DNA from 3 places in the Enterobacter bugandensis genome. Region 2 is predicted to be linked to each of the others. Evidence: riboswitches for the same ligand, from Rfam matches in the RefSeq annotation. Region 2 holds a riboswitch; each other region holds the start of a gene.
The links. Region 2 has a riboswitch for thiamine pyrophosphate ahead of thiC (phosphomethylpyrimidine synthase ThiC). Riboswitches for the same ligand answer to the same signal wherever they lie in the genome.

Region 1 (8,138 bases), 2.9 Mb from region 2:
GCATCGACTCCGCCAGCGAGCAGATTTATCAGCTCACTGGCGCAGGTACCAGCACCATTGAGTCCGTTCCGGCAGCCATCGCGATGGTGGAGCTGGCGGGAACCGACCCGAACCGCTGCGCCATTTTATGCGCCAATCTGGGTGGCGATACCGACACCATTGGCGCGATGGCGACGGCCATCTGCGGCGCGCTCCACGGCGTGCAGGCCATTAACCCGGCGCTCAAAGCCGAACTCGACGCCGTTAATCAGCTCGATTTCGGTCACTACTGTGAAAAACTGCTGCACTTCAGGGAGCAAAGGGAGGGCGTATGAATGCATTTGCCCAACGTCTCGACACCCTGCACGCCACGCGCCCGGTGACGGTGTTGGGCGCGGCGGTGATTGACGTCATCGCCGACGCCTACGCCCTGCCCTGGCGCGGGTGTGATATCGAGCTTAAACAGCAGGGGGTGAATATCGGCGGCTGCGCGCTGAATATCGCCATCGCCCTGAAACGGCTCGGCATTGCGGCGCAAAACGCCCTTCCCGTCGGCCACGGCGTGTGGGCGGATATTATCCGTAACGCAATGGCGAAGCAGGATCTGCACAGCGCCGTGGAGGCTGAAACCGGCGACAACGGCTGGTGTCTGGCGCTGGTGGAGCCTGACGGCGAGCGCACCTTTATGTCCTTTAGCGGCGTCGAGAACCAGTGGCAGCAGCGCTGGCTTGACGAGCTAAACGTCCCGCAAAATAGCCTGGTTTATCTCTCCGGCTACCAGCTGGCCTCGCCGTGCGGCGAGCTGCTGACGGGCTGGCTTGAAGGGCTGGAGGACGTGACGGCGCTTATCGATTTCGGCCCACGCATCGCGGATATCCCCGACGCGCTGATGGGGCGGATTATGGCCTGCAGGCCGATCGTGTCGCTTAATCGTCAGGAAGCGGAGCTCGCTGCTGAAAGGCTGGGCGTTGAGGCTGAAAACCTGGGCGAGGAGTGGCAGCAGCGCTTCGGCGCCGCGCTGATTGTGCGGCATGATAAAGACGGTGCTGCCTGGTATGACGGCGACGCATCGGGCGTTGTTCCGGCGTTTCCCGCCACGGTAGTGGACACCATCGGCGCTGGTGACAGCCACGCGGGCGGCACGCTTGCCGGGCTGGCGGCGGGATGGTCGCTGGCAGACGCCGTTCTGCTGGGGAATGCCGTGGCGTCCTGGGTGGTGAGCCATCGCGGCGGCGACTGCGCGCCCACTCGTGAGGAATTACTCCTCGCACACAAAGACGTATAGGTCGCTGCGACAGTAGCTGATGCTGTACTCAATCGGCCGGTGCTGCTGGTCAAGCGCAACCTGCTTGATCACCAGCACCGGTATTTTTTCGTCCATCTTAATGTGCGCCTGAAACTCGCTGTCCGGCATGCGGGCGCTGACCCGTGAACGGGTGCGCTGCGGGAAGATATTCTGACTGCGGAAGTAGTCGTACAGCGAAATCCCTATCGCATCCGGTTCGGGAATGAGCCCGACCGGCACCCAGGACTCTTCAATCGACACCGCATCGTCATCCACATAGCGAATACGCTTCAGCAAAAAGACGTCGCTGTTCGGCTCCAGTGACAGGTGGCCCGCCACCTCTTCCGGGCATTTCACCACGCGTTTATTGACCCACAGCGTATTAGGCGTTTTACCGCGCAGCACCACCTGCTGAGAGAACCCGCGCGCTTCCTTGAGCGAGTATTCGAAGATGTTGTTAATTTGCGTGCCGTAACCCCGGGCACGCGTGACAACGCCCTCGGCTTCCAGCGCCTGCATCGCTTTGCGCACGGTGATCCGCGACACGCCGGTTAACTGGCTCAGATCGCGCTCGCCGGGCAAAATGTTCCCGTGCTCCAGCACGCCGCTGCGCACCGCGTTTTTTACCGTTTCGGCAAATTTCAGGTACAGCGGCGTGTTGTCAGGCGCGGCGATCCGTTCAGTCAGTTGAGCGATTAACCGGGTATGCGCTTGTTCCATCTCTGTTTTCTCAGGCGTGGTGTTTCCTGCCAGTATACTGGGTTACCACCACGCATGAAAATGATGAACCGGCCCAATACCGTGACCGACTTCCAGAGTATCGGCTTTTGCCAGCGCCGCCGACAGCCAGATTTTCGCTTCTCGCACCGTATCAGCCCAGCCGTCATGCCGCGGGCGCAGCGCCGCCAGCGCGGCGGAGAGAGTGCACCCCGTGCCGTGGGTGTTTTTGGTCTGTACGCGCGGAGCCGTAAAACGTTGCTCGCCGTCGCGGGTAAAGAGCCAGTCCGGGCTTTCAGCGTCATCCAGATGACCGCCTTTCATCAGCACCGCCCCGCAGCCCATCGCCAGCAGCGCATACCCCTGCTCTTTCATTTCGCGTTCAGTTTGCGCGTGCGACGTGCCTAACAGCGCGGCGGCTTCCGGCAGATTGGGCGTGATGAGCGCCACCTGCGGCAGCAGCTTATTGCGGAGCGTCTCAACGGCGGAGGCAGAGAGCAGCGGATCGCCGCTTTTTGCCAGCATGACGGTATCCAGCACCACGTTTTGCACCTGATAGCGTTTAAGCCGCTCGGCCACCGCCTCCACAATGTCCGTTTCGGCCAGCATGCCGATCTTGGTGGTATCAATCCGCACGTCGCTGAACACCGAATCCAGCTGCGCGGCAACAAAATCCGGCTCGATACGGTAGACCGACTGCACGCCGCGCGTGTTTTGCGCTACCAGCGCGGTAATCACCGAGCAGCCATACGCGCCAAGGGCCGAGAAGGTTTTCAGATCGGCCTGGATGCCCGCGCCGCCGCTGGGGTCGGTACCGGCAATGGTCACGGCGTTAATCCGCTTCATGCCTGTTCCTCCAGCGTATAGAGCGCATCCAGGAAGGCGCTGGTAAAACTGCCTGGCCCGCGCGAGCGCGCAACGGCTGCCGTTCCGGCGCGCTTCATCCATCCGCAGGCGGCGGCAACATTATCCAGCCTGTTCCCCGGCAGCGAGCAGCTCGCCGCCACAACGGCAGAAAGCGCGCACCCGGTTCCCACTACGCGCGTCATTAACGGGTCTCCGCCCGTTACCGTTCGGGTCCGCTCTCCGTCAGTGATGTAGTCCACCTCGCCGGTGACCACCACAATGGCATAGGTCTGGCGGGCCAACGCCTGAGCGGCAGGCAACGCGCTGGCGGCGGTGTCGGTGGTATCAACACCGCGCCCGCCCGCGCTCATTCCGGCCAGAGCCAGGATTTCAGAGGCGTTGCCGCGAATGGTGGTCGGGTTCAGGGCCAAAATTTGATGGCAAAAACGGGTGCGGAACGTCAGGGCACCCACCGCAACCGGGTCCAGCGTCCAGGGTTTGCCTGCCGCCACCGCGCTTTCAATGGCACGACGCATCGACTGGGCGCGCGGTGCGGTCAGCGTGCCGACGTTGATTAACAGCGCATCGGCTATCGCGGCAAACTGTTCGGCCTCTTCGGCCTCAATCACCATCGCCGGGGATGCGCCAAGGGCCAGCAAAACGTTGGCCGTAAAGGTCTGTACGACATCGTTGGTCATGCAGTGGGTCAGCGGAGAACGGGTACGGAAGTAGTGTAAAACGTGTAAATCGAGCAGGTCAGGCTGCATGGGTTCGCTCCTGCCTTGCGTGAAGAAGCGATGACCGGGAAGGCATCTGACTTCCCTACGCTGGCATTATCCAGATCAGGTAATACGGGTATTTCTCAGCCTTCAACGAAGAAGGGCACCCCGAGTCATTTGGTAAGAATTGACTTACTTTTTGCCAGATTAGGGGAAGTTGCTGGCTGACGCAAGCGCCCTTGTGGGGATCGCTTCTTCACGCAGGGTTGGTGCGAAAGAAAAGGCTAGCAGCGATAATTACAGAACTATTATGCCACTTCTTTAAATCAACACCATCCGCTATAACATTTCCATTACGTCCAAAAAACATCCACTTTTTCAGCGTGTAAGAAATAGCTCGACCAACATAATTTTTTTCCGCTTTCAGTTAGTCTATTTTACGTTTCATTAATCATTAAAACTTATTTCGAATGAAATATAAAGCAATCCCCAAACGGTTTAACCCCGCTAAACATTTAGCCTCTCAATCAAGGGGTTACCGCGAAACTCGCGTTTGGCCTCTCATCTTATAAGTTAATGTAAACATTGAGATATTTGCCTTCACCTCTTAAAAATTCACTTTGGCTATTCATGCCATTTATGATTTAGATCAATATCCAAAAGCTCGCATTAATTGATAGTTACCGCACGTTACGAATTAAGTGATTTATTCAAAATTTAACGTAACTCCGTTATTTTAATCGGGCGTAACCAGACGTTACATCAACACGCCAGGATAGCCAGCCTTGCCCATTTTTACTTTTTAAATGATGAGTGTTTTACAAATGAAAGTTGTTAAAAATGCCGTTACTGCTTTTTTATTTGGTGTTATTTTCACTGGCTCTATGACCGTAACTCAAGCAGCTGATGTAACCGTAAACCTTAACGATAACGTATTCAATTCAGGTTCTTTTATTCAGGTCCAGGGGACTGACAATACCGCTTATAATCTGGATAATATGAAAGCTGAAAATGTAAAACAAGACGGGCAGATCTATAACTTACAAGGCGATCGTGAGCGGATGCAAAACGAGATTGACGCAAGTAATGGTAATATCAGCACTAACGCCAATAATATTTCCTCTCTTCAGACTTCTGTCTCTGGTGTCGATCATGAAGCTAAATTAGCAGGCGCTCTTGCTGACACCGCTAATAAAAAAGGTGATGCGGCGTTACAGGGCGTGCTGACTAACGGAACTGCAATTACTAATATTGAAACTGCTAACGCTGTCCAGGATAGCCGCCTTGCAACTGTTGAAGCTACTAACGGTATACAAGATGGCCGCCTGTTAGCTCTTGAGAATGCACCAAAACCAACTAACGGGGTTGATGGAAAAGACGGCGCTAAGGGTGAGAAAGGCGACACCGGCGCACAGGGCGTTGCCGGAATTAACGGACGTGACGGAGCGAATGGTAAAGACGGCAAAGATGGAAAAAATGGCGTGATGACCACTGTGACACGCACGCAGGTAGACACGACAACAAAGGCTAAAGTCGCTACTAATAGTCAGGCGGTTACGGCCGAGGCTCAGGAGCTGCAGGCGACCAAACAGACATTACAGGCTCTGAATAACAACGCTAACCAGCAATTTAAATCGCTGCGTGAGGAAGTCGATAATAACAAGAAAGAAGCAAACGCAGGTATCAGCGGCGCGATGGCGATGGCCGGTTTACCTCAGGTGCAAACAAATCAGCGCGTGATGTTCTCGGCTGGCGGTGCGACTTACAACGGTGAAAGCGCGTTAGCGGTTGGGGCGTCGGTTAACTTTAACGAACATATGGTTGGTAAAGTGAGCTTCTCTGATGACACAGCAAATAATATGGGGGCTTCAGTCGGCGTAGGGATTGGCTTTTAATAAATAACCAGTATGACAAAATACATTGTTATCTCTGTAATAGTGTACCTGATGCTTATTATCGTTGGCGCATGGTTAGGTATTATGTATCAGGCTTATTATATTTGCGGCTATTAAACCTTCTTCTATAGAATATATTTCACCAAAGGTATCATCGTAATGATAAAGTCACTCTTAGCGGTATTAATAGCTGGTGCTGCCATCCTGCTTTCTGCGTGTACTTCAACTGCTCAGCGCATGGCCGAATGTGAGCGCCAGGGCATTAGCAAAGATACCTGCTACCTGGCTGAGCAAAATCGCCAGAATGCTTATAATGAAGCCGCACAAAATGCAGCATGGGCGAACGCGCGTGATGCCGCATCGGGTACGGGTATCTGGGTTAAAAAAGACGTGAAACAACATGCTCAGGCGGCCAAAGCGTTACACGCCTTTAAATGGGAAGGAATGAAGATCACAATTAAAGGCGAGATCCTGGATGTCGATGGCGTATTGGGCGCGCTGGATGAAAATGAGCCTCAGGCAAAAGTTTATTCACAAGGGCTATACACCTTCATTTACTATCCTGCTAAAGGCAAATTAGCGGTGAGTAAAGAAGGAAAGTTCGAAGGCTACGCAACAAAGATTAAATAGAAGCAGAGGCGACACCTGTCGCCTTTTTAATTCGCAGGCCTTAACGTATTACTCTAGCTGCCACGCCCCGGCATCAATAAGCGATGCGGTTCCCGTCCAGGCAAACATTGCCAGTTCGCGCGCCCCTTCATCAGGATAAATGCGGCTGCTCAGGCACGCCTCCCCTTCATTGACAAACACTTCCACTGACGAGCTGTCAACGAACAGGCGCAGGCTTAGCGTGTCGTTCAGATTCAGCGCGACGCTTCGGGTACCGCACAGGCCATACTGCGGATAATAACGCTCCAGCACCAGGCGCTGCATCTGCGCATCAACGTAGAGACGGAATCCGTCGCCAAGACGAATGCCGTACTGCTCCGCGCTGCTGTTAGCACAGTCCCACTGCAGAATAACCTCCATCGCATCGCAGCTTTCCACCTGAACGATCTGCTGATTGTTGAGCGTGCTCACCGGCCAGGGGAACCACGCTCCCCGCAAGCTTTCCACTTCTCTGGCTGGCCGCATCTGCAGGCGGTTATCCGCGCTTAGCGTCAGTTCGCGCGGTAAAGAGAGCATGCCAGCCCACCCGTCCTGCTGTTCCGGAAGGGGAGATTCCCACATGTCCAGCCAGCCGATAACGATGCGGCGGCCGTCAGGCGTCAGGAAGCTTTGCGGCGCATAGAAATCATGCCCGCTATCCATCTCCACAAACTCACCTTCACGCGCGAAAGGTTGGCCGGGCTGCCACTCCCCCAGCAGGTAACCGCTCTGGAAAAGATTGCGATTTTTGAATCCCTCCGCAGCCAGCCCCTGAGGTGAAAACATCAGCACGCGTTTGCCGTTGAGGGTGAAAAAGTCCGGGCATTCCCACATGTAACCCATCTCTTTTTCAGCCACCGCAAGCACGCCCATATCCTGCCATTCGCGCAGGTCGTCAGAACGGTAAACGCGCACCTGGCCCATCTCGCCATCCCGCGCCCCGACAACCATGTACCAGCGCTCCCCTTCCCGCCACACTTTTGGATCGCGAAAGTGATGCAGCCCAGGCGGCGTGTCAACGATCGTTCCTTGCCGCGTAAAATGGACGCCATCACGGCTGGTTGCCAGGCACTGCACCTGGTAAAGGTTAGCCTCGTCATCCGGATCGCCGTGGAATTTGTGGCCGGTATAAATCAGCGCCAGCGTATCGCCATCCACCACCGCCGAGCCGGAAAAACAGCCGTCCTTATCCTCTGGCCCTTCCGGTGCCAGCGCCACCGGGAGGTGTTCCCAGCGAACTAAATCCTTGCTGCGCGCATGACCCCAGTGCATCGGCCCCCACTGGGTCGAGTACGGATGATGCTGGTAAAACGCGTGATACCAGCCGTCAAACCACACCAGACCATTCGGGTCGTTCATCCAGCCGGCACGCGCGGCGAGGTGGTAACGCGGATACCAGCGCAGGTTAAGATCGCCGCGTTTGGCCTGTAATGATTGTTCAGCTTTGGCAATGGAATACATCATTTGTTTACTCTTTTCAGTCATATAGTGGAAGGTTGCGGCATGAGCGGGTCAGAAGAAGACTTACCCGAGCGCAACAGGAAGATGGAGATGAGCGTGGTGCTGAACACTAACAGCCCCATAATGAGATAGGATTGGGCAAAGCCGTATTTCTCATAGCTGTAACCCGCCAGCGGCGACAGCACAGACGCAATCACCGAGCTTGTACAGGCAAAGCCCACCAGATAGAGCGTGGAAGAGAGCCGCTTATCAAAATGTAAGCTGTTGTATTTAAATACCGAGACCAGCAATACGGGCAGTTCTACCGCGTGCAGCAGCTTGGTAATGGAGATGAGCACCGGCCCCTCAACCAGACCAGATGCCACCATACGCATTGCCATCACCATTCCCGCGAATATCAGGCCGTTTTTCGCGCCGAGGCGGTTCACCAGCCACGGGGCGCAAAACATGCCCGCCGCCTCAAGGAAAACCTGGAAGGAGTTGAGATAGCCGTACATGGCGTTCCCTTCCTGCAACGTCGGGAACTGTGATGAGAAATAGACCGGGAACTGCTGATCGTAAACGCCGTAAATGCAGGTGCCGATAACG
Region 2 (8,138 bases):
TATCGGTAAGCGTTGCGCCAGAGACCCTGTAGATGACAAACCAGTCTGGATTGGTAAATGAGTAGTAGTAATACCAGGCGTCGGTTTTCTTATCGTAAAGGTGGCCTTCGCCGCTGGTCATTTTATCCATCAGCGCTTCGCTGACGTACTGTTTGAAAAGCACGCCCGTATCAGGGTGCAGCACGACGGCGCCATCGCGTTCGACGACGAAGAATTCCCCCTGAACAGGGGCGACCATCTGACGCAGGGTGTAGCCCATTGACGTTAAGTCGAGATGAAACGCAATCGTACCTTTAAGTCGACCTTCTGGTGAAATCAACGGTTTATAGAGTGTGACCGTCGGATGACCGTTGAAGTAGTCCATATAGGGACGGGTGTAGTGGCTGAATATACTGGCTTCAGCATGGGCGACAAACCACGGACGCGTCCGGGGATCGAAGGTTTTACTCTTTTCCGTCTGGAGCACTTCCGGGGCGCGCAGATAATGTCCCTGCGTGTCTGCCAGCGAGATGGATGACACGGTCGGCATCAGGTTTTGCAAATGCATCATCATCTGCAGCCCTTGCGTCGGGTTGACGTTGAGGGTCTCGTTTAGCCTGTCATCGCGTGCAAAATACATCGCGGAGCGGCCCAGGATATAGTCGTTTTCACGCAGGATTGACTCGGTGTAGTTCACCGCAAGGTTATGGGTGAAATTGCCATTAATCTTATGATAGTCCTCAAGGAAATCCTTTCGTTGTGAAAGAGTTACCACGACCGCGATCAGCGCAAAACTGCACAGAATCCCCGCGAAGCTGAGCATAATGGGTCGGGTGAAAGAGAGCTTTTTGCTGTGAAGTGCCATGAGTTGTACATCGATCCTGATGGTGAATATTTTTCGTCTGCCGATATCCTCTCAGCATAGTCGCTGTCCTGCGGTTAGCGGTGAATTATACGGAACACGATTTCAGGCGAGATGATTTATCTTAAGAATCACTAAGAAATTCCTTATCCATACTTTTGCGCCCCTCTTATGCACGAAATCGGAGGCAGGGCGAAACGAGGAAGAAGCTTTTCGCCCTGGTCAGCATCCGTTGCTGACCTGATGACAATAAAAAACCGGACGATCGCTGACAATCATCCGGTTTTACCTTTCCGTAACGCCTCGATAATTTTCTACCGTGTTGCAGTGCGTTACATCGTCATTGCGAGGCTCTTCCCAGCCAGCTGTCCCAGTCTTTCCAGACAGGCTGTAAACCCTGTGCCGTCAGGGCGGCGGCAACGGCTTCCGGACGCCGTCCGTCATGCGGTGCAAACTGCTCAAGCTCCGGATGGTCGTCTGCATACCCGCCCGGCTGCGTTTTGGAAAATGCGCTGACGTTATTAATCGCCAGCGGGATGACGCGATCGCGAAACGCCGGGGATTCACGCGTTGAGAGCGATAACTCCACTTCCGGGGCGAGCAGGCGAAACGCGCAGATGGTCTGCACCAGCTGGCGTTCATCCATCAGCGAAGCCGGTTCAATGCCGCCTGCGCAGGGGCGCAGGCGTGGGAAGGAGATGGAGTATCGGGTCTGCCAGTAGTGCTGCTGCAGCCACAGCAGATGTTCTGCCACCATGTAGCAATCTACCCGCCAGCTATCGGAAAGCCCAATTAGCGCACCCAGCCCGATTTTGTCGATCCCGGCGCGGCCCAGCCTGTCCGGCGTTTCCAGCCGGAAGAAAAAATCCTGCTTCTTCCCTTTCAGGTGATGCCGCGCGTACGTCGCCTCGTGGTAGGTTTCCTGATAGACCATAACGCCGTCCAGCCCGAGCGTTTTTAACTCCGCATACTCGTCCTGCGACAGGGGCTGAACCTCCATCTGCAACGACGCAAACTCCCGACGTATCGCAGGCAGATGCTGGCGGAAATAGTCCATTCCCACTTTCCCCTGATGCTCGCCCGTGACCAGCAGAAGATGTTCGAACCCCATTTCACGAATAGCGGCACACTCGCGGGCGATCTCCTCTTCATCGAGCGTTTTCCGCTTGATGCGGTTGCTCATGGAAAAACCACAGTAGGTACAGTCGTTGGCGCACAGGTTCGAAAGATAGAGCGGGACGTAGAAGCTCACCGTGTTGCCAAACCGCTGCCGGGTGAGGCGCTGAGCGCGCTGCGCCATCGGTTCAAGGTAGGCGCTGGCCGCCGGGGAGAGCAGGGCCATTAAATCCTCCCGGTTCAGATGACGGGCATTCAGCGCGCGCTCCACGTCAGCCGCCGTTTTGCTGTTGATGCGCAGGGCAATATCGTCCCAGTTAAGCTCGCGCCAGCGCTCGGTAAACGTGCTCATGAGATCGCCTCCAGAAAACCGGTCAGCGGGCTGGTGGCCTGTGCCTGAAAACTGCGCGAGCCGGGGCCGGACTCTCTGGCCAGCACGCCAGCCTCCACGGCGAGACGAAACGCACGCGCCATCATGACCGGGTCGTCGGCCACCGCAATGGCGGTATTCACCAGCACCGCGTCGGCCCCCATTTCCAGCGCCTGCGCGGCATGGCTGGGCACGCCGATCCCCGCATCCACCACCACCGGCACGGTCGCCTGCTCGATGATGATCTCCAGCATCGCGCGGGTTTCCAGCCCCTGATTGGAGCCAATGGGCGCGCCCAGCGGCATGACGGCGGCGCAGCCGACCTCTTCCAGACGCTTACACAGCACGGGATCCGCGCCGCAGTAAGGCAGAACGGTAAACCCCTGCTGCACTAGCTTTTCTGCGGCTTTCAGGGTCTCGATCGGGTCGGGCAGCAGCCAGCGGGCGTCCGGGTGAATTTCCAGCTTCAGCCAGCGGGTACCGAGCGCTTCCCGCGCCAGCTGTGCGGCGAAAATCGCCTCCTCGGCCGTTTTCGCGCCGGAGGTGTTGGGCAGCAGCGTCACGCCTGCCTCCAGTAGCGGCGCAAGTATGGCATCGTTGTGCTGGCGCAGATCCACGCGCTTCATCGCCAGCGTCACCAGCTGGCTGCCGCTTTCACGAATAGCATCCACCATCAGCTGCGGCGAGGCGAATTTGCCGGTACCGGTAAACAGATGTGAATTAAAGACTTTATCAGCAATACGTAACATCTCAGCCCCCTGCGATAACCTGAAACAGCAGGATCTGGTCGCCTTCATTGACCTGCTGAAGTTCCCACTGCTCGCGCGGCAGGATCTGTTGATTGAGCGCCAGCGCCGTTCCCGGCTTGAGCTGGCGCAATTTGTCGAGCAGGACGGCAACGGTGAGACCGTCGTCGCACGTCATCGGCTCATCGTTAAACAGAATGCGCATCGTGGCCTCCGCATACCGGGCAGTGGCTGGCGCGGTGTAGTGCCAGATGGCGCCAGCCGCTGGAGCGGGCGTCGAACAGCCGGAGCGTGTTGCGTTCCGTCTCCATGCCGCTGAGCAGCTTGATGGCCTCCAGCGCCTGGAGGGTTCCCATCACGCCCACCACCGGGCCAAGAATGCCTGCCGTGCGGCAGTTACGCTCCGGTTCAGCCTCGTCCGGCCACAGGCAGCGGTAACAGCCCTGCGCCCACGGCGGCGTAAGCACCATTATCTGCCCGCCGAACCCGACCGCGCTGGCGGTGATCAGCGGCGTGTTCTGTGCAACACAGGCCGCGTTGATGGCCTGACGCGTCGCCATGTTGTCCGTGCAGTCCAGCACCGCGTCGGCAAGGGCAACTTCACGTTGCAGCTCGTCTCCGCTAAGCCGCGTCTGGAGCGCAATCAGTTCGATATCCGGATTAAGCTGGTTAAGCCGCTGCCGGGTGATCTGCGCTTTAGGCTGGTTAACATCTTCAGTCGTGAAGAGGATTTGCCGTTGCAGGTTGCTGAGGTGCACCTCGTCGTCATCGGCCAGCACCAGCGTGCCCACGCCCGCACCGGCCAGATACAGCGCGGCGGGCGCGCCTAATCCGCCCAGGCCGACAATCAGTACCCGGCTGGCAAGCAGCTTTTGCTGCCCGTCAATGGCGATATCCTCCAGCAGGATCTGGCGGCTGTAGCGCATAAAATCGCGGTCATTCATCGCCTGCTCCTGCCAGCTGTAAAAGCTGCGCGGTGGCGGACCGCCAGTCTGCCGCCTGGGTGATAGCGCTGACGACGGCGATACTGCCGACGCCGGTCTCCAGCACCGCCGGGGCGCGTTCAAGGCTGATTCCACCGATGGCGACGGTCGGGTAATCGGCAAGGCGCTTAACGTGGCTCGCCAGCTGCGTCAGACCCTGCGGGGCAGAAGGCATCTGCTTGGTTTGCGTCGGAAAAACGTGACCGAGGGCGATGTAGGAGGGGCGTGCCGCCAGCGCCACGTCGATTTCCATATCATCGTGTGTTGAAACGCCAAGGCGCAGGCCAGCCTGGCGAATGGCGTTCAGATCGGTGGTTTCCAGATCCTCCTGGCCCAAATGCACGCCGTACGCCCGGTGCTTAACGGCCAGCCGCCAGTAGTCGTTGATAAACAGGCGGGCATTGTAGCGATGCCCCAGCGCGATGGCGGCGACGACGTCGGCCTCCACCTCTTCATCACGCTTATCTTTGATGCGCAGCTGGAGGGTGCGAACGCCGGCCTCCAGCAGGCGTTCGATCCACTCCACGCTGTCCACCACCGGGTAAAGCCCTAAGCGAAAGGGCACGGAGGGGAAATCGGGCTTGTACATTACGCCTCCTCTTTTTTGAGGTAAATTTCGCCGCCTCTGGCGCGGAAGGTTTCCGACATGTCCGCCATACCGACTTCAATGGTCTGCGCGGCGGCGTAATCCCGCACCTCCTGGCTGATTTTCATCGAGCAGAATTTTGGCCCGCACATGGAGCAGAAGTGCGCCACCTTGCCCGACTCCTGCGGCAGGGTCTCGTCGTGATAGGCGCGGGCGGTGAACGGATCCAGCGCCAGGTTAAACTGGTCTTCCCAGCGGAATTCAAAGCGCGCTTTGGACATGGCGTTGTCGCGGATTTGTGCGCCCGGGTGGCCTTTCGCCAGATCCGCCGCGTGGGCGGCAATTTTATAGGTAATCAGTCCCTGCTTTACGTCCTCTTTGTTGGGCAGGCCGAGATGCTCTTTCGGCGTCACGTAGCAGAGCATGGCGCAGCCAAACCAGCCGATCATCGCCGCGCCAATCCCGGAGGTGAAGTGGTCGTAGCCCGGTGCGATATCTGTGGTCAATGGCCCCAGAGTGTAGAACGGCGCTTCGTGGCAGTGCTCCAGCTCCTCGGTCATGTTGCGGCGTATCATCTGCATCGGCACGTGGCCCGGGCCTTCAATCATCACCTGCACGTCATACTCCCAGGCGATTTTGGTCAGCTCGCCCAGGGTGTGCAGCTCGGCAAACTGCGCTTCGTCGTTGGCATCGCGGATGGAGCCCGGACGCAGGCCGTCGCCCAGTGACAGGGAGACGTCGTACGCGGCGCAGATTTCGCAGATCTCGCGGAAGTGCTCGTAGAGGAAGTTTTCCTGATGATGGGACAGGCACCACTTCGCCATGATGGAGCCACCCCGCGAGACGATGCCGGTCAGACGTTTCGCCGTCATCGGTACGTAGCGCAGCAGCACGCCCGCGTGGATGGTGAAGTAGTCCACGCCCTGTTCCGCCTGCTCCAGCAGCGTGTCGCGGAACGCTTCCCAGGTGAGGTTTTCAGCAATGCCGTTGACCTTCTCCAGCGCCTGGTAAATCGGGACGGTACCAATCGGCACCGGGCTGTTACGCAGGATCCACTCGCGGGTTTCGTGGATGTAACGGCCAGTGGAGAGGTCCATCACCGTGTCCGCGCCCCAGCGCGTGGACCAGACCAGCTTTTCCACCTCCTCTTCGATGGACGAGGTGACGGCAGAGTTGCCGATGTTGGCGTTAACTTTCACAAGGAAGTTGCGGCCGATAATCATCGGCTCCGATTCCGGATGGTTGATGTTGGCAGGGATAATCGCGCGCCCGGCGGCCACTTCGTCACGCACAAACTCCGGCGTGATGTTCTCCGGCAGGCGAGCGCCAAAGCCTTCACCCGGATGCTGGTGGCGCAATATTTCGCTGCGGATGCGCTCGCGGCCCATGTTTTCGCGGATGGCGATGAACTCCATCTCCGGCGTGACGATACCCTGGCGCGCGTAGTGCAGCTGGGTGACGCACTTGCCCGCTCTGGCGCGTTTTGGCGTCAGCAGGCCGGTAAAGCGCAGCTCGTCCAGGCCGTCGTCGGCCAGGCGTTCTTTGGTGTACGCAGAACTGCGTACGCTCAGTTCTTCGCAGTCGTTACGCGCGTCAATCCACGGCTGGCGCAGCTTTGCCAGACCTTGCTGCACGTTGATAGCAACGTCAGGATCGCCGTATGGGCCGGAGGTGTCATACACCGGCACGGCTTCGTTGTCTTCATACTGGGGGTTCTCTTTGCTGCCGCCGATAAGCGTCGGGCTGAGCTGGATTTCGCGCATCGGCACGCGGATATCGGCCTGTGAACCGGTGATGTAGATGCGTTTCGAGTTCGGGAAAGCGGTGCCTTCCAGGGTGTCGATGAAGTGTTGGGCCTGTGCACGCTGTTCGCGGCGGGTCAGTTTTGTTGTAGACATAGCTCATTCCAGAAGTGAAGGACATGGCTTGTCAGACGACGGATGAAGCAAGAGGAGATCGCCCCAGGGGCGATACAACAGCAGCGTGACTCTTGTTCCCTTCGCAGGTATTAACCTGATCAGGTTCCGCGGATCCCGAATTAACGGTCTCAGCCCGTGCTTACACACTGGGCACTCCGACAAGAAAAATCCCCCTCCGCAGAGGGGCGACTGGTTGTAAATTACTCGTTAACGGTTAAGAACTCAAGCAGGGCGCGCAACGTTATCGCTGCTGCTGATATTCAGGTTGTTATCCAGTACGAGGGCGATGAGCTTATCTTCCAGCGTGAATCGCTCTTCCAGCGCTTCGCCCAGGTCGGACAGCGCCTGCTGGAACTCAAGATAGTTATCGTGATCGATGGCGTTCTCGAGCGTGGAATCGTAATAGTCCATGATCTGCTGGGTGTTGGCTTCCAGCTGCGGACAGAGTTTGCTGGCCGCTAAATACGGCGTTGTCCCTTCCATTTCGCGGATAATGCGTTCATAAATGTTGAAATGGCCGTCGGAGAGGTAGTCGACAAGGCTCTGACAAAAATCATCCAGCGCTTTTTCGTTCAGCCGCATAAAGGATTCTTTGCCAGGCTTAAGACCGACCAGATTGTAATACGCCACAAGGAGATGCTTGCGCACATGTAGCCAGCGATCCACCAGGGTATTACTTCCTCCAACGCGCTCAGTCAGGCTTTCCAGCTGGTTTAACATGGTCGACTCCATAAGGTTTAGAATGGGATCTGCTTATCCAAAATGTAACCACAATGCTAACAACATGTCAGTGAAGCGAAGGTAGTGCAATAGATATGGATCGTATTATTGAAAAATCAGATCTGGGTTGGTGGATCGTCAGCCACGAACAAAAATTATGGCTGCCCTCAGGAGAGTTGCCCTACGGTGCCGCGGAAACGTTCGATCTGGTGGGCCAGTCCGCGCTGAAGATCGGCGAGTGGCAGGGCGATCCCGTGTGGTTGATCCAACAGGCGCGCCGTCAGGATATGGGATCCGTACGTCAGGTGTTAGATCTTGACGTCGGCCTGTTCCAGCTGGCGGGGCGGGGCGTGCAGCTGGCGGAGTTTTACCGTTCGCACAAATATTGCGGTTACTGCGGCCACACCATGCACCCAAGCAAAACCGAGTGGGCGCTGCTCTGCGGCCACTGCCGTGAACGCTACTACCCGCAAATCGCGCCGTGCATCATCGTTGCCATCCGCCGTGATGATTCCATCCTGCTGGCGCAACATACCCGTCATCGCAACGGCATTCATACCGTCCTCGCCGGGTTCGTCGAAGTCGGCGAAACGCTGGAGCAGGCGGTGGCGCGCGAGGTGATGGAGGAGAGCAGCATCAAGGTGAAGAACCTGCGCTACGTGACCTCCCAGCCGTGGCCGTTCCCGATGTCTCTGATGACCGCGTTTATGGCGGAATATGACAGCGGCGAGATTGTTATCGATCCGAAAGAGCTGCTGGAGGCGAACTGGTACCGCTACGACAATTTACCGCTGTTACCCCCTCCGGGAACGGTGGCGCGTCGCCTGATAGAAGATACCGTGGCAATGTGTCGGGCC
Region 3 (8,138 bases), 540 kb from region 2:
GAGAAAAAACAGCCTGCGTTTATGGGCTAAAGGCAATGGCCCGCAGGGCGCGGGCCATTGATAAGGGTGCGTTGAGGCTCAACCACTCTGGAGAGGCGGGGACACTTCCCCCGCCAATACCGCTAACGTTTTGCTTCGTAAGCCAACACTGCCGCCAGCTCTGTTTTCTCCTGTCTGAAGTGCAACTCACACAGCGAATCACGCACCATCCAGGTGAAGATCAATAGCGTCGTACAGATCAGAAACAAACCTAACAGCAGAGTACGTTTTGGCATTCCAGCCTCCTTATTGCTTTTCGGCAATGAAGAGACTAACCTCGCAATGTTGGTTGTGAAGTTTGTCTCCCCATCAGTTTTTTTGATGTGGGACTCTCCACTGTTTGCCTCTTGCGAAAGCTTGAGGCAAACAGCCTCAAGCACCCGTCACGCACTCTATGCGCCTTCTCTGTATCTGTCAGAAAATCGTTTCATTTCGTGAAGCCGCCTTCCAGAATCAAACATCCTTGACCCGGCAGGTCAGCCCAAGCGTTACCACCGAAATCGCCGCAATCATCCAGTAAACCGAGGCATGACCATAACTTTGCGCCAGCGCGCCCTGAATCACTCCCGCCAGAATAACGCCCGTTGAAATACTGTTGGTAAAAAGCGTAGTCGCAGAGCCGGCGCGGCCGGGCATGAGATCCTGGAACCAGAGCATGCCGATCCCGGCAACGATGCCAATAAACACGGCATTAAACAGCTGCAGCGCCAGCAACGCTTCACGCGAATGGAAAAGAAGCAGCCCCGCGTAGAACAGCACCCCAGCCGCTACGGCAACGATCATCATCCGACGCTTTCCGAAGCGCTTAACGTAATACCCCGCCAGAATCATCGCCGGAATTTCCAGCCCGGCGGCGGTCCCCATTAAGATCCCCGCAAGCTTGTCCGGTAGGCCTAGATCGCTGCTGATCCACAGCGGCATATCAATAATGTACATGGTGTTGCAGGTCCACATCAGCGTGGAGGCGATAAACAGCATCCGCACGTTTTTATCCTGCCAGCCGCTCACCTGAGTGATGGGCTTATCCGTCGTCTGCTCAACCCGGGCGACAGACGGCAGCGCAAAGGCAATCAGAGCCAGACTGATAATAAAAATGCCTGCCGCGATAGAAAACATGACCGTAAAGCCATAGTTCAGCGCCAGCATGAAGGCCAGCGGCGGGCCGATGACCCACGCCAGCGAGAGCTGTGCGCGCATCACCGAGCTGAACATCACTACCTCTCGCGCCGAGCTGTCGGCGTATTCACGGGCCAGCGCGAACAGCTGCGGCATGGCGGTGTTCGCCAGAGAGGCCAGCAGCACGCCGCAGGTGATGAGCGTCAGGTAATGACGGTTAAAGGCAAAAAGCAGCGCGTTGCCCACGGCCATGGCGCAGCAAAAGAGGATCAGCCTGCGGCGATCGCCCTGGCTGTCGGATCGTTTCGCCAGCCCCAGGCTAACGAGGATCCCGGCAATCGCGTTAACGGTATAAAACAGGCCCACCCAAAACGGCTGCGCCCCCACCTCGCGGCTGAGAAACAGGCTCAGCGTCGGTGCCTGTAGCGCACCGGCCACGCCCATCATGAAGGCCACCAGCATAAAAGCAGCGTACACGCCATTCAGGCGGCGCCCCATCGTCATCAACCACAGCATGCGCAAGTCCTTGTGAAAGCGAATCGAAATTGGGTGAAAGAATAAACGAAAAAAGCCAGCAAAAACATTTTGCTGGCGGGTGATAAACACCAATACTCAGTCACACATGATCGAGGCGAGTTAGCGAGAAGAGGTCGGCTTCGTAACGTCCCACTGCATCAGATCTTCCAGGATTCTCAGCCGTTGCTCTGCACACTGGCGGGCCAGCCAGGACATTCCCTTTGTCGCTGAAAAGTACTGCTGATAAAACTGACGTGCGGTAGACCTCTTCATAATTTACCTCCTCACTTCATCGGGAAGCATTATTGGCTTAATATAGGGATTAATAAATTGCTGATTTTTTGTCAGGAGTTCCTCTTTTATGCCGTCCGGTCGACTGCAACAACAATTCATTCGCCTGTGGCAGTGCTGCGAGGGTCAATCGCAGGAGACCACGCTTAACGAGCTGGCAGAACTCCTCAACTGCTCTCGCCGCCATATGCGCACGTTACTCAACACTATGCAGCAGCAGGGCTGGCTAAGCTGGGAGGCCGAGGCGGGACGCGGCAAGCGCTCACGCTTGACCTTCCTGTATACCGGCCTGGCCCTGCAGCAGCAGCGGGCGGAGGATCTGCTGGAGCAGGACCGCATCGATCAGCTGGTCCAACTGGTGGGCGACAAAGCCGCCGTGCGCCAGATGCTGGTCTCACACCTGGGACGCAGCTTTCGTCAGGGACGCCACATTCTGCGGGTGCTCTACTATCGTCCGATGAAAAACCTGTTGCCCGGCACGGCATTGCGACGTTCTGAAACCCACATGGCCCGGCAGATATTCAGCGGTCTGACGAAAATAAATGAGGAAAACGGGGAACTGGAAGCAGATATCGCGCACCACTGGCAGCAGCTTTCCCCCCTGCACTGGCGTTTCTTTTTACGCCCGGGCATTCACTTCCACCATGGCCGCGAACTGGAGATGAGTGACGTCATCACCTCTCTGGAGCGTGCCCGCACGCTGCCGCTCTATTCGCATATCACGCGGATCCACTCCCCCACGGCCTGGACGCTGGATATTGAGCTATCGCAGCCGGACAACTGGCTTCCGTGGCTTCTTGGCTATGTGCCCTCGATGATCCTGCCTGCCGAGTGGCGATCCCTGAACAATTTTTCCAGCCAGCCGATTGGAACGGGCCCCTACGCCGTGTCGCGCAATAACAATAATCAGCTGAAGATCCGCGCCTTTGATGACTATTTTGGCTATCGGGCGCTGATCGACGAAGTGAACGTCTGGGTGTTACCGGACCTCAACGAAGAGCTGAGTGCAGGCCTCACCCTGGAGGGGCCCACAACCAGCGAAAAGGCGTTCGAGAGTCGCCTGGAGGAGGGCTGCTACTATCTTCTTTTTGACAGCCGCAGCCATCGCGGGGCGAATCACGACGTCCGCAAGTGGATCAGCCATATTCTGGCCCCGGCTAACCTGATTTATCATGCTGAAGAGCAATACCAGACCTGGTGGTTTCCGGCCTATGGCCTGCTTCCGCGCTGGCACCATGCTCAGCCGGTGCGCAGTGAAAAACCCGCCGGGCTGGAAACCATCACCCTCAGCTACTATCGCGATCACATTGAGCACCGGTTTATCGCGAGGATCATGAGCAAGCTGCTTGCAGCCGAAGGCGTGACGCTGGCGATACAGGAAGTCGATTATGATGAATGGCACCGCGGGGATGTCGTCAGCGATATCTGGCTCAACAGCGCCAACTTCACGCTGCCGCTGGATTTCTCGCTCTTTTCACACCTGTATGAAGTGCCTCTCATTCAGCACTGCATCAGCCGGGACTGGCAGCAGGACGCCGCGAAGTGGCGGGCAGGAGAGATGGATCTGGCCGCGTGGTGCCAGGAGCTGCTGGCCGGGCAGACGATCGTACCGTTGATCCACCACTGGCTGCTGATCCAGGGACAGCGCAGCATGCGCGGCCTGCGGATGAATACCCTGGGCTGGTTTGATTTTAAATCCGCCTGGTTTGCGCCGCCGGAGCCATAACGCTTTCGTAATATTCACCAAATCATTACAATAGCGCCGTTCTCAACGGGGTGCTGCATCACAGATGTGCGCTGAGATAATACCCGTCGAACCTGATCCGGATAACGCCGGCGAAGGGATTTGAGGCTGTTTCTCAAAATCCTTTGCCACTCAACCCTGAGGTGCAAAGTGTTAAAAAACGTTCTTCCTCTGCTGGCGCTGGTTGCGCTGCCTGTTTTTGCTAAGCCTGTTCTGACGGTCTATACCTACGACTCCTTCTCCGCCGACTGGGGCCCCGGCCCGGTGGTTAAAAAAGCCTTTGAAGCCGACTGCAACTGCGAGCTGAAGTTCGTGGCGCTGGAAGATGGCGTGTCGCTGCTTAACCGCCTGCGCATGGAAGGGAAAAACAGCAAGGCCGACGTGGTGCTCGGTCTGGATAACAACCTGCTGGAAGCCGCCACGCAAACCAGACTGTTTGCCAAAAGCGGCGTAGCGGCAGATGCCGTCAACGTGCCGGGCGGCTGGAAAAACGACACCTTCGTTCCCTTCGATTACGGCTACTTTGCATTCGTCTACGATAAAAACAAGCTGAAGAACCCGCCGAAGAGCCTGAAAGAGCTGGTCGAAAGCGACCAGAAATGGCGCGTGATTTATGAAGATCCGCGCACCAGCACGCCGGGCCTGGGGCTGCTGCTGTGGATGCAGAAAGTCTACGGCGACAAAACGCCGGAGGCGTGGCAAAAGCTGGCTGCGAAAACAGTTACGGTCACTAAAGGCTGGAGCGAAGCCTACGGCCTGTTCCTGAAAGGCGAAAGCGATCTGGTGCTGAGCTACACCACCTCTCCGGCCTATCATATTATTGCCGAGAAGAAAGACAACTACGCGGCTGCGAATTTCGCTGAAGGTCACTACCTGCAGGTTGAAGTGGCTGCCCGCACCGCCGCCAGCAAACAGCCGGAACTGGCCGAGAAGTTCCTGAAATTTATGGTCTCCCCGGCATTCCAGAACGCCATTCCGACGGGCAACTGGATGTACCCGGTCACCGACGCGGCGCTGCCGGCAGGCTTTGAGCAGCTGAACAAACCGCAGACCGCGCTGGAATTTACGCCGCAGCAGGTTGCCGCTCAGCGCGCCGCATGGATAAGCGAATGGCAACGCGCCGTCAGCCGCTGATCCCCGGCTGGTTAGTTCCCGGACTGATTGCCGCCATACTGATGGTGGTCGTCAGTCTGGGAGCGTTTCTGGCGCTGTGGTTTAACGCGCCAGAGAGCGATCTGCTCGCGCTCTGGCACGATAGCTATCTCTGGCACGTCATCCGTTTCTCCTTCTGGCAGGCGTTTCTTTCCGCGCTGCTGTCAGTCATCCCGGCCATTTTCCTTGCGCGCGCCCTCTATCGCAGACGTTTCCCCGGCAGGCTGGCCCTGCTGCGCCTGTGCGCCATGACGCTGATCCTGCCCGTACTGGTGGCCGTTTTTGGTATTCTGAGCGTATACGGTCGCCAGGGCTGGCTGGCCTCGCTCTTCGCGTCTTTAGGCCTGGAATGGACCTTCTCCCCTTACGGCCTGAAGGGCATCCTGCTGGCACACATTTTCTTCAATATGCCGATGGCGACGCGCCTCTTTTTGCAGGCGCTGGAGAACATACCCGGCGAGCAGCGCCAGATTGCCGCCCAGCTTGGCATGCGCGGATGGTCATTCTTCCGCTTTGTCGAATGGCCGTGGCTGCGACGCCAGATTGCCCCGGTGGCCGCGCTGATCTTTATGCTCTGTTTCGCCAGCTTTGCGACCGTGCTTTCTCTCGGCGGCGGCCCGCAGGCCACCACTATTGAGCTGGCGATCTATCAGGCATTAAGTTACGACTACGATCCGGGCCGCGCCGCGTTGCTGGCGATCGTACAGATGGTGTGCTGCCTGGCGCTGGTGTTACTCAGCCAGCGGCTGAGCAAAGCGATCCCCGCAGGAAGCAATAATCTTTCTGGCTGGCGCGATCCGCAGGACAGCCTGCACAGCCGCATCTCGGACGTGATGCTGATCGCGCTGGCGCTCCTGCTTCTGCTGCCGCCGCTGCTGGCCGTGATCGCCGATGGCCTCAACCGGAATGTGGTATCGGTACTTCAACAGCCGGTCCTGTGGCAGGCCACGTGGACCTCATTGCGTATCGCGCTGGCAGCCGGGCTAATCTGCGTGACGCTGACCATGATGCTGCTCTGGAGCAGCCGCGAGCTGTACGCGCGACATGCCCGTAAAGCCGGACACGCGCTGGAACTGACGGGCATGCTGATCCTGGCGATGCCGGGCATTGTGCTGGCGACCGGCTTCTTTTTACTGTTTAACAGCACCATCGGCCTGCCGGAAAGCGCCGACGGCATCGTCATTTTTACCAACGCCTTAATGGCCATACCGTACGCGCTGAAGGTACTGGAAAACCCGATGCGGGATGTTAACAGCCGGTACAGCGCCCTGTGTCAGTCCCTTGGCATTATGGGCTGGCGGCGGCTGAAAGTGGTCGAACTACGCGCCCTGAAGCGGCCGCTCGCCCAGGCGATGGCCTTCGCCTGCGTGCTGTCGATTGGGGATTTTGGCGTGGTGGCCCTCTTTGGCAACGAGGATTTCCGCACGCTGCCGTTCTGGCTTTACCAGCAAATTGGCTCCTACCGCAGCCAGGACGGTGCCGTCACGGCGCTGCTCCTGTTACTGCTGTGCTTTGCCTTATTTACCGTTATCGAAAAACTTCCGGGGCGTGATGTTAAAACTGACTGATGTAACCTGGCTTTACCAGCATCTGCCGATGCGTTTTACCCTCTCTGTTCGTCAGGGAGAGCGAATTGCGGTGCTTGGCCCAAGCGGGGCCGGTAAAAGTACCCTGCTCAATTTGATTGCCGGTTTTTTGCAGCCTGTCAGCGGGTCGATAGTCATTGATAATGGCGAGTATACCTACGCTCCGCCGGCTAAGCGCCCGGTGTCGATGCTGTTTCAGGAAAACAATCTGTTTAATCACCTTACGGTGTGGCAGAACATCGCGCTGGGAATCGATCCGGGGTTAAAACTCAATGCTGCGCAGCGTCAGAAGCTGGAGGAGATTGCCGAACAAATGGGCCTGTCCGCGTTGATTTCCAGACTGCCCGGTGAGCTTTCCGGCGGCCAGCGTCAGCGCGTGGCGCTGGCACGTTGTCTGGTGCGCGAGCAGCCGCTGCTGCTGCTCGATGAACCCTTCTCGGCACTCGACCCGGCCCTGCGCCAGGAGATGCTCTCGCTGGTGGAAGAGGTTTGCCAGCGCCAGCAGATCACGATGCTGATGGTTTCGCACAGCATTGAAGATGCCGCACGCATTGCGCCGCGATCGGTAGTGATCGCGGAGGGACGGATTTTGTGGGATGGAGAAACACAAGAACTTCTGAGTGGTAACGCGGAGGCGTCTTCATTGTTAGGCATTCGTGCGGTCTGACGCCCTCACCCTGGCCCTCTCCCACGGGGAGAGGGAAAACACCTTAACGGCTCACCACCTTCAGCAGGATCTCGCCGTACACCGGCATCAGCGGGTGACGAATCAGCGCGACCAGCGCCACCACCGCCACGCCCAGCGTCAGCGGGGCCAGCCAGAGCAGGCGCGCGCGCGGGAGATAGCGCGTCAGGCGATCGACGCTGGCTTTCGCGCTGCGCCATAGCCGCCAGCAGAGCCAGGCCGCCAGCCACAGCAGTACCGCCGTTCCCAGCAGCAGCCACTTGAACTCACCGCTTTGCATACCGTCAGGGATATCAATGGCCGCACCCGCGAGGATCCCCGGCAGGAAGTAAAACGGCGGCCAGAATACGCAGCCGATAATGTTCGGCACCACGAATTTTGCGACGGGCAGATCCAGCATCCCCGCCACCATCGGCACCAGCGGACGCGTTGGCCCGACAAAGCGGCCTACCAGAATGGTGAACATGCTGTGCTGGTGCAGCGCATGTTCGGTTTTATCCAGCAGCGCTTTGTTCTTTTTCATGAACGACCAGCGGTGCAGCGGCTTCTTAAAGCGCCAGCCCAGCCAGAAGGAGATCCAGTCCCCCAGCAGGCAGCCGATAATCCCGGCCAGCCACGCCTGCCAGAAATTGACCTCACCGCTGCCGATCAGCGCCCCAAGCCCCGCCATCATCACGGTGCCAGGCAGGATCAGCCCAACCAGCGCCAGCGATTCCAGAAACGCCACCAGCGCCACGGCGATGAGCGAGTACATAACGGACTGGGTAATAAAGTGTTCCAGCAATGCCTGCATAACTATTCCGGTCAGAAAACGAATCAGCGATTCTGCTTAGCGCCCCGCACCGCGTCAAGGCATCAATTGTCTGAATAGTTTACAGGATGCTCCTGAAGTTCACCTGAATGTTTACCGTTTATTCACATCCCGCGCGGAATTCACTGGGACTGGCGCCGGTGCACTTCTTAAACACGCGAGAGAAATAGAGCTGATCTTCAAAGCCCACGTTGCGTC

Region 1: linked by a shared signal. The riboswitch ahead of thiM (hydroxyethylthiazole kinase) and the one ahead of thiC (phosphomethylpyrimidine synthase ThiC) in region 2 are both predicted to bind thiamine pyrophosphate.
Region 3: linked by a shared signal. The riboswitch ahead of thiB (thiamine ABC transporter substrate binding subunit) and the one ahead of thiC (phosphomethylpyrimidine synthase ThiC) in region 2 are both predicted to bind thiamine pyrophosphate.

What each region holds. Positions count from the first base shown of each region.
Region 1 covers NZ_LT992502.1:3,141,472-3,149,609, forward strand. The annotation lists gene DG357_RS15225 (ADP-ribosylglycohydrolase family protein) at 1-314, shown strand, start outside; gene DG357_RS15230 (PfkB family carbohydrate kinase) at 311-1,264, shown strand; gene DG357_RS15235 (GntR family transcriptional regulator) at 1,238-1,984, opposite strand; gene thiD (bifunctional hydroxymethylpyrimidine kinase/phosphomethylpyrimidine kinase) at 2,027-2,827, opposite strand; gene thiM (hydroxyethylthiazole kinase) at 2,824-3,594, opposite strand; TPP riboswitch at 3,630-3,727, opposite strand; gene DG357_RS23205 (YadA C-terminal domain-containing protein) at 4,371-5,441, shown strand; gene DG357_RS15255 (hypothetical protein) at 5,601-6,071, shown strand; gene DG357_RS15260 (glycoside hydrolase family 32 protein) at 6,120-7,553, opposite strand; gene DG357_RS15265 (MFS transporter) at 7,571-8,138, opposite strand, start outside.
Region 2 covers NZ_LT992502.1:230,267-238,404, forward strand. The annotation lists gene DG357_RS01135 (sensor domain-containing diguanylate cyclase) at 1-844, opposite strand, end outside; gene thiH (2-iminoacetate synthase ThiH) at 1,182-2,309, opposite strand; gene thiG (thiazole synthase) at 2,306-3,076, opposite strand; gene thiS (sulfur carrier protein ThiS) at 3,078-3,278, opposite strand; gene DG357_RS01155 (HesA/MoeB/ThiF family protein) at 3,262-4,017, opposite strand; gene thiE (thiamine phosphate synthase) at 4,010-4,645, opposite strand; gene thiC (phosphomethylpyrimidine synthase ThiC) at 4,645-6,540, opposite strand; TPP riboswitch at 6,620-6,729, opposite strand; gene DG357_RS01170 (Rsd/AlgQ family anti-sigma factor) at 6,784-7,281, opposite strand; gene nudC (NAD(+) diphosphatase) at 7,377-8,138, shown strand, end outside.
Region 3 covers NZ_LT992502.1:771,321-779,458, reverse strand. The annotation lists gene leuD (3-isopropylmalate dehydratase small subunit) at 1-30, shown strand, start outside; gene DG357_RS03790 (Hok/Gef family protein) at 123-275, opposite strand; gene DG357_RS03785 (sugar efflux transporter) at 493-1,671, opposite strand; gene sgrT (glucose uptake inhibitor SgrT) at 1,792-1,944, opposite strand; gene sgrR (HTH-type transcriptional regulator SgrR) at 2,033-3,688, shown strand; TPP riboswitch at 3,725-3,825, shown strand; gene thiB (thiamine ABC transporter substrate binding subunit) at 3,857-4,840, shown strand; gene thiP (thiamine/thiamine pyrophosphate ABC transporter permease ThiP) at 4,816-6,426, shown strand; gene thiQ (thiamine ABC transporter ATP-binding protein ThiQ) at 6,410-7,111, shown strand; gene DG357_RS03755 (DedA family protein) at 7,155-7,922, opposite strand; gene araC (arabinose operon transcriptional regulator AraC) at 8,041-8,138, opposite strand, start outside.